DNA from 2 places in the Enterovibrio sp. QJM3NY_24 genome. Region 2 is predicted to be linked to the other one. Evidence: predicted binding sites of a transcription regulator. Region 2 holds the regulator's gene; the other holds the start of a gene.
The links. Region 2 encodes PurR, which represses purine synthesis genes. Its sites were predicted from a motif close to TNANGNAAACGTTTNCNTNA; they were not measured.

Region 1 (4,215 bases), 750 kb from region 2:
CGCAGCGGACATGAAAGGCTCACTGGCCGCCATGGTCGTTGCTGTGGAGCGTTTTATTGCTGATAACCCCGATCACACTGGCTCGATTGCTTTTCTGATCACGTCAGATGAAGAAGGCCCGTTTATCAACGGCACCACCCGCGTGGTTGATACATTAATGGCGCGCAATGAAATTATCGACATGTGCATAGTGGGTGAGCCATCAAGCACACACGCCGTTGGTGATGTGGTAAAAAATGGCCGTCGTGGCTCTATTACAGGCGATGTCACCATTAAAGGGATTCAGGGCCACGTTGCTTACCCGCAGCTGGCACGAAACCCTATCCATCAGGCACTACCTGCACTCACAGAGCTTGCGGCTATTCAGTGGGACGAAGGCAATGAATACTTTCCGCCCACCAGTTTTCAGATCCCAAACCTGTCATCAGGTACTGGCGCAAGCAATGTGATCCCAGGTGACTTCAAGGTGCAGTTTAACCTGAGGTTCAGCACAGAATTAACCGCTGATGATATCAAAGCGCGTGTTCATTCCGTGTTGGATGCGCACGGCTTAGACTACGATCTAGCTTGGACCTTTAGCGGTCATCCCTTTTTGACAGACACGGGCTCTTTGCTTGTTGCAGTTGTCGATGCGGTTGATGAAGTTAACCATCAAAAACCACAGCTTTTGACCACTGGCGGTACATCTGATGGTCGATTTATTGCACAAATGGGCACACAAGTGATTGAACTTGGCCCCGTCAATGCCACCATTCACAAAGTGAACGAGTGCGTAAAAGTGGCAGATCTTGAGAAGCTGACCGATATGTACCAAAAAGTGCTGGAGAAACTTTTCGCCAAATGAGTTGGACCATTTCGTCTCTGACAGGCCAAACACGCGATCATCTGGTAGAGCTAGATGATCGCTTGCTGCACCGCGACATTGTGGATGATTTTGTTCGCCTACAAGAAAGCGCAAAAGCCGCCGGCTTTGAACTTGTCATTGCCAGCAGCTTTCGCGATTTTGACCGTCAGAAACTGATTTGGAACAGCAAGTTTTCAGGCGAACGCCCGATCTTGGATGATAACGGTAATACTCTTGAACCAAGCACGCTGACCGATGATGAAAAAGTGCAGGCCATTTTACGCTGGTCTGCGCTACCCGGTGCTAGCCGTCATCATTGGGGCACAGACATGGATATCTATGCGGCAAACTTGCTACCAGAAGGCGTGAGCATTCAGCTTGAACCTTGGGAGTATCTATCCGGTCATCAGGCTCCTTTTTTTGCATGGCTGGAAGCAAACCTAGCCAGCTTTGGCTTTTTCTTTCCCTATCGTGAAGACAGAGGCGGTGTTGCCTTTGAGCCATGGCATATCAGCCATCAGGTCGTCACCTCTGGATTGCTCGATTCGTTAACGGAAGAGGTTTTACGGGACATTATCGCAACGTCTGATGTCGGTGGGCGTGACGCTATCCTTTTGTCACTCAAAGGGATATATTCAAAGTACATTGCCAATGTGTGCGAGGCCTAACATGGACATTCTCACTAACCCCTACTTCATCATTTTTATCGTGGTCGCGGTGGTGGTCAGCAATATCATGGCGTTGAAGTACACCGCAAAATCCAAATTTGGTATGCGACAGAAAGACAAGATAAAAGACGTCATGGTTGGCAAAGAACAACAAAAGAAAAGCGCACCAACTGACGACGATAACCATGATCGTGATAACAAGTCTTCATCCTGATGATCACGTTCAATGAGGCGACCTAAGGTCGCCTTTTTACTTTCATTTTTTCATCCCCACTCTACGTACATTCCGCACATGGATTTTTTAGGCAAACGTTTGCTTTTTCACTAACAGCACAAAAGAGTTCTGGTATGATGCCAACAAATGGGTGATGTGAGCTCTCTCATCACTTTGTGTTTTGCCGTATAACCCTAGATAGGAATGTCTCAATGAGCCTTGCGGATCAAGTTCTCGCCGTTAACGACGATCTTCCCATTCGTACCCACCAGCCTGTTCACAGCGGAAAAGTACGTTCTGTTTACTGGCTGACTGAAGAAGACAGTCAGCGCCTTATCAAAGAGAAAGGCTACGATGTCGCCCCTGATGCGCCGCTCGCGATCATGGTGATCAGCGACCGTATCTCAGCATTCGATTGCATTTGGCAAGGTGAAGGTGGTTTAAAAGGCGTGCCAGGCAAAGGCGCAGCACTCAATGCGATTTCCAATCATTGGTTCAAGCTGTTTAAAGAAAATGGTTTAGCAGACAGCCATATTCTCGATATTCCCCATCCTTTTGTCTGGATCGTGCAAAAAGCCAAACCCATTAAAGTGGAAGCCATTTGCCGTCAGTACATCACGGGCTCTATGTGGCGTGCGTATGAAAAAGGCGAACGTGAATTTTGCGGTATCGCATTGCCAGAAGGCTTGGCAAGAGACAAGAAACTGCCTGAGCTTTTGATCACGCCATCGACCAAAGGAATTCTAAAAGGGATTCCGGGCGTGCCAGATGCCGATGACGTGAATATCACCCGCAATAACATTGAAGACAATATCGCCGCGTTTAATTTCTCGTCCGTGAATGATATAGCCCGCTATGAGACGTTGCTCAAAGAAGGCTTTGGCGTGATCAGCAAGGCGCTGGAAGAAGTGGGGCAAACATTTGTCGATACCAAGTTTGAATTTGGTTACGTCACCGATGCTGCAGGTCAGGAGAAGCTGATCTATATGGATGAAGTAGGCACGCCTGATTCATCACGCATCTGGGACACGGCGGAATACAACGCGGGTAAGATTGTTGAAAACTCAAAAGAAGGGTTTCGACAGTTCTTGCTCAAGTACTTCCCTGACCCAGACATTCTGTTGAATAAAAACCGTATGCCTGAGCGTGAAGCATTAGCTCGCGACAACATCTTGCCTGAAGAAGCCTTGATGGATATTTCTCGCACCTATATGGGTATTGCTGAGAAAATCGTCGGTCATCCGATCCATTTAAGTGAAAATCCTAAGCAAGAAATTGTTGCTATCTTGAAAGCGGATTACGGTTTGGTTGATTGAACTTACGCCGAGTGACATAACAAAAAAAGAGAGGACGCCAAGGCGTCCTCTTTTCATATCAGTAATCAGTAAGCAAACTAGTTACGATTCAAACGCTCAACAGCTGCAACCAGTGCAGGGCTAAGGCTTGCCAGTTGCTCTTCTGGCACAGGTTTACCTGCACTGTCTGTCACATTAATTGACGTACGGTTGCCCAAATCACCGAGCAGAATACTGTAATTCTTACGCTCTAACTGAAGCGGTTGAACACCCAAATCTTGCCAGAACTCATCATCCTGATCTTTAAGCGCCACATTCAAGGTACCCTGAGATCGGTTACGATCTTCAATGGTAAAGCCAAGTTCATTGAGAATATTCGGCAAACGCTCCCAGAATACATCGTATGGAGCACGTGCGATGATAACAGGCAGACCACTGCGGTCTTTACCTAAGCTGATCGGAATATTCTTCACCAGCTCCTGTGCTTTCAAACGGGCTTCTTCACGCAAGTCGTTGTCATAACGCGCAGTGATCAAGTTAGTCATTTGAACGTTGTAACGCTCGCGGGAAGCCAAACGCAGATTCTCCGCTTCGCCGTTCCGTTTCCATTCCACCATTTCGATGCGGAAACCGTAACGAGCACGCTCTTCAATTGGCGTGAGGATATAGCGACTTTCGATCACTTCCTCATCATCTTCAATGGTCCACACAATCCAATCGGTTTCGATGCTGTCCGCAGATGCAGAGCGAACCGGAATTTGGGTTAACGAAGCCATTTCTTCAATCGTTTGCCACAAGCGCTGTGCTTGCTCGGCGCGCGGCATCCAAACGGTGACACCTTCAGCATCTTGCTCGTAACGTGCGCCAGGGATCAACTCTAGAATTTGCTGAGGTGGTCGAATATCAATATCACGCCCAATTGGGCCATCGAATTCACGCTCTGGAATACGATAAGCGCCAGAAAACTCTGGTTGCTGATCTGGCAATGTTTCCCACTGAGACAATGCAGATGTATCGAGATACTCGAAATCATCCGACGCTTGGCGTCGTTTATCGGCACTTGAACAAGCCGCCAATGAGGCGACCAGTACTACACTCAAGCCGAGTTTAAAAACAGGTTTCATTAAATCTCCAAAGAAGCGTTACAGTATGCCTGCATCAAGCAATGCCTGTTTCACTCGAGGCTGTAAGTCA
Region 2 (4,215 bases):
AAAAAACACTGCCCACTTGAATCGTCTAGGCCATTTGCGAAAATGGTCTCGAAATATTCTGTCTATTTGATCGGGAAACGGCTTGCTGTAATGCATCTCATTGTTGCCATTCATCTATCTTGTCTTTTTGGCTTAGTTCAAATTTCGAACAATTGATAATCAACTGAGTGCATTTGTTGTCATCAATGTGACATGTGTCACATTAATGGTGTTCTTGAGGTTTTTTGGCGGTTTAATACAGATCTGAAGAAATGAGAGTATTTTTGACTGAAAACATAGCTTGTCCCGCAGCCAATAAGCAATGGAACATGATGTTATTTTCGGTTTAGTGAGCCTTATTGTCGTAAAAATGCAGTAGGAAGTGTCATGTTTTGAGTGTGAATACAGTATGGAGTGCGATTAGGTTGGCGTTGATAGGGTACTGGTGACAATTAAAACTGAGAAAATGGATATCTAGACCAGTCAGAACAATCTCAAAAAGGAGTGTTGTACTGACTGGATGAAAGCTGGGTTTTGAGGCGTTACTGGTGCAAGGTTTGCAAAAGTTCGTCACGGCGTTGAGGCGTAATCACTGACCAGTGTTTACCTTCTATCGCGCCTTCCAGTGCCCAAAGTAGCTCAAGGCTAAGCGTGTCTTGGTGTGATTTCTGCAAAGCTCGATAAGCTCTCACGGCGCCCTGTGTTTGCAACTGTTCGACAGAATCGATACCTGCTTTTTTTAGCATTCGCTCTGTGGCGAGTCGCAAGTTTGGCAGATCTTTGATACGCGTTGGCGCCGCCGTCTTTTTTTCTTGCTGATCGTCTCTGGCAATGGTGAGTGCTGTCGTGGCATAGGCCATTAACTCGTCAGATTTTACCCACCAATTTTCAGGCACAGCATAGTATTTAGTCACAACAGGGAAGCCGCGTTTTTTGTAGACGTAAGGGCTCATCGCCAGATGTTTGAATTCAGCTTCATTCGTTTGACCAGCACGAAGGTGAAGCTGATCATTAACAACCAGTGCGAACATCGTCTCATCGCAAAATACACCAAACCCACCAAACATAGAGCGGGATTTGATTTTGCCAAGGCATTCGAAGAACTTCAGTGTGTTTTTTAGCGTTGGTTTATCCATGTGACTAATTCTCAATCAATACGTTCCTGGATGAATGGTCAAGGAGCAACGTAGCAAAGCTAATTCAGAGAATTGTCAACGAACCAGAAATATCCGGTATGTGAATGCTAACGTCATCGGTAGCTCCGCTACCACCAACACATAAAATCAGTGTTGTGAGGCCGGAAGCTTTGCGTCCCACGCTTTCGCGATGGTTTGCCTTTTTCTTGACGGGTTTTAGCTTAACTGAATCGCATCATTTTGTCGTTATTGCTGGTCTCATAAAGTGTGATCTTGGTTCAGATAGAATCTTATTGATGTGATTGATAATATCCGGTTGTCTTTGTAATTGAAGTATTTTTGACCAAGATGACTACTTTATAGCTGGGTTTAAGGGTAGCACTAGAAAACTAGGCAATTTACCCTTTAAGAGGTGAGTCGCAATAATGAGGTTGAGTCAGTCGGAAAACTTGCCAGTTAATAAAAAAAGCCCAACCGCAAAAAGTGGTCGGGCTTTTAGAGAAGTACCGCGAGAGCGCGTATTTTACTCGGCGTTGATATTTTTCACCGAACTGCGAATGATGAGCTCTGGTTGCATAACAAAAATCTGCTGTTCGTTCTCTTTATTGGCGAGACGTTCCAATAACAGTTTGATTGCAGTTTTACCCAGTCGATTTTTCGGCTGATGAATTGTCGTCAACGGTGGTGAGAAAAATGCGGCTAGATCAATGTTATCGTAGCCAATAACAGAAATGTCGTTAGGAATGTCTAACCCGGCCTGACGGAAGGTACTGATTGCAGCCAGTGCCATGATGTCATTAAAGCAAAAAACAGCCGTTGGGCGGTCTTCTTGGGCCAATAATGCTTTTGCCGCTTCAACTGCGGAGTCACACTCAAAATCGGCTTCTACAATCCAGTTCGGATTTTCTTCAATGCCAGCTTCTGCCAACGCAGTTCTAAAGCCTGCCAAGCGCGTCTGACAGGTGAGTTTATCTAACTGACCTGAAATACAGCCGATTTTGGTATGGCCGTTGTCTACAAAGTACTTGGTCGCGATATAGCCACCGAGTTCGGCATTGTCTTGAATGCAGTCGGTGTTGACATGTTGCGTGCCCCAATCCATCACAACCATCGGCAGATCTTTCTTTTTCTCTAATAGAATAAGAAGTTCTTCATTCAAGTCAGAACACATCACCAACAGGCCATCTACGCGTTTTTCTGCCAACATGCGCAGGTAGTCGCGTTGCTTCGCTAAGTTACCTTCGGTGTTACACAAGATAAGCGTGTAGCCTTCTTTGTAGCAGTATTCTTCTACCCCATGTACAACTTCCGCAAAGAACGGATTGGTAGATTTGGTGACCAGCATGCCAATCGTGCGCGTTGAGTTACATTTCAAGCTGCGCGCAACTGCACTCGGTGCATAGTTTAAGTCGTCGACTGCGGCCCATACTTTCTTGGTTGTGTTTTCTGCGACAAAGCGTGTTTTATTGATCACGTGTGAAACGGTTGTCGTAGATACACCAGCCATGCGTGCGACATCTTTAATTGTTGCCATTGGGTAATCTTCTTATCGTTTTCATTAGCAGCTTGAGAAATAGTGGCTGCTCAACATGTTTACGCCGCTATGCTAAGCGGCGTAATGGATTCGTTCTTTCTATAGGCGGAGAGACGGACTCTCATCCCCTTGTCGTCGAGGTTTCATCGACACTGCCAGCAACTTGCTTTCCATCAAGTGTGGGAGAAGGGGGGAACGCTGCGGCGGCACTATGACGAGGCGTTTGTAATGTTACAGAAATTTCTCAATGCCAATCGCTTGCGTTCACAGTTTACTGGCTCATGACCGCGCCCGCAATTATTCAATTGAAGCGACTCGCGTAAGCTTGATGCGTATCAAGCTTGCGAAATAGCGGGTTTTTTCTGTTTTCCAAGCTCAAAAAAAGAAAAAACCGGGCTTGCCCGGCTTCATTTATCATAACCAAACACTTCAAAATGCTTGTTTAGCGAGAATTTGTTTGGGTATAGATAGGCACCTTTTTATTCGCCTTTAAGGAACAAAAGATCCAGTGTGATAAATGCAGTGAGCAATGCACCAGCGGCTTTATAAAAACCGAATTGATCAAACTGGTTTAGCGATTTTTGGAAACTACCTAGCCACGGCATGACCATGGTTTCCAAAAATATTTGCTGTTCTTGCATCATGGATTCTTGTTGGTCTTCTTCGGTTTCCTTGTTGGCAAGAATGACCAAGTTCCCTATGAAATCAAGCACAACCGCAAGATGGTCAAACGGTTCATTGAAATCTTTACGTTGAGCAATGCCGTACTTTTCCATCCATTGACCCATCTCTTGCGCGGGCTTATCGTTCAACAGACCGGTTTCACCAATATAAATAGACGCATAAGGCAATGCGCCTGTTTTTGGTGTACTGAGGAATAAACCACAGAAATCAGCGGCTAGCTCGAGTTGTGCATCTTCGCGGAGCTTTAGCGCGGCAAGCGCGTTGCGAAATTCAACGATCGGTGCTTTCAATTCCTCGGTCATGGCTAACGCGGAAAAATAGTTATCCATGTTGCTGCCGTGGTAATTATTCAAATCATCTTGCGTTAATTCACTGGCGAAAAGGGAAGACATCCACCAGTAAAATTCTGCACGTTGTTCGTTAATGGCAATAAATTCTTGCATTGTCATTCCGTTAGTTGAAAAAAAGCACTTTAAGTCTATCTAACATAGAGCAAAAAAGGGCAGCTAAGCTGCCCTTTTCTTCATACTGTCTCTTATGCGATATCCATCGCCGGGAACAGTGGGTTAACGCCGTCAACGTTGATTGGGCCGTTGAAGCCTGTTACTGCAGGTGCTTCACCAGTGTACTTCTCAATCTCAACCAGTGCTGTATGCGCAGAGGTTGCTTGCGCTAACTTAGAGGTGCCGATGTCTACAGTCAGTACGTTTGGATCGCCGTAAGTACAAAGTGTACCCGGCTTGCCGCCTTCAAGTGGCGCATACCAAGCACCTTCTTCAATACGACATACGCCAGCTTTATAGTCGTCAGTCACGACTGCGCCCGCAAGGACCTGACCACGTTCGTTGAATACACGAACCACATCACCAGAAACAATGCCAC

Region 1: a site for PurR is predicted at 1,814-1,833, ahead of AC3CIC_RS12410 (phosphoribosylaminoimidazolesuccinocarboxamide synthase). Genes of this name have one in related genera too.

What each region holds. Positions count from the first base shown of each region.
Region 1 is NZ_CM173519.1:2,806,073-2,810,287, forward strand. Features, by position in the region: gene dapE (succinyl-diaminopimelate desuccinylase) at 1-844, shown strand, start outside; gene AC3CIC_RS12400 (M15 family metallopeptidase) at 841-1,512, shown strand; gene AC3CIC_RS12405 (DUF2897 family protein) at 1,514-1,726, shown strand; gene AC3CIC_RS12410 (phosphoribosylaminoimidazolesuccinocarboxamide synthase) at 1,939-3,042, shown strand; gene bamC (outer membrane protein assembly factor BamC) at 3,120-4,145, opposite strand; gene dapA (4-hydroxy-tetrahydrodipicolinate synthase) at 4,164-4,215, opposite strand, start outside.
Region 2 is NZ_CM173519.1:2,057,453-2,061,667, reverse strand. Features, by position in the region: gene AC3CIC_RS09025 (TfoX/Sxy family DNA transformation protein) at 522-1,115, opposite strand; cyclic di-GMP riboswitch class I at 1,231-1,325, opposite strand; gene purR (HTH-type transcriptional repressor PurR) at 1,639-2,649, opposite strand; gene torD (molecular chaperone TorD) at 3,129-3,776, opposite strand; gene torA (trimethylamine-N-oxide reductase TorA) at 3,869-4,215, opposite strand, start outside.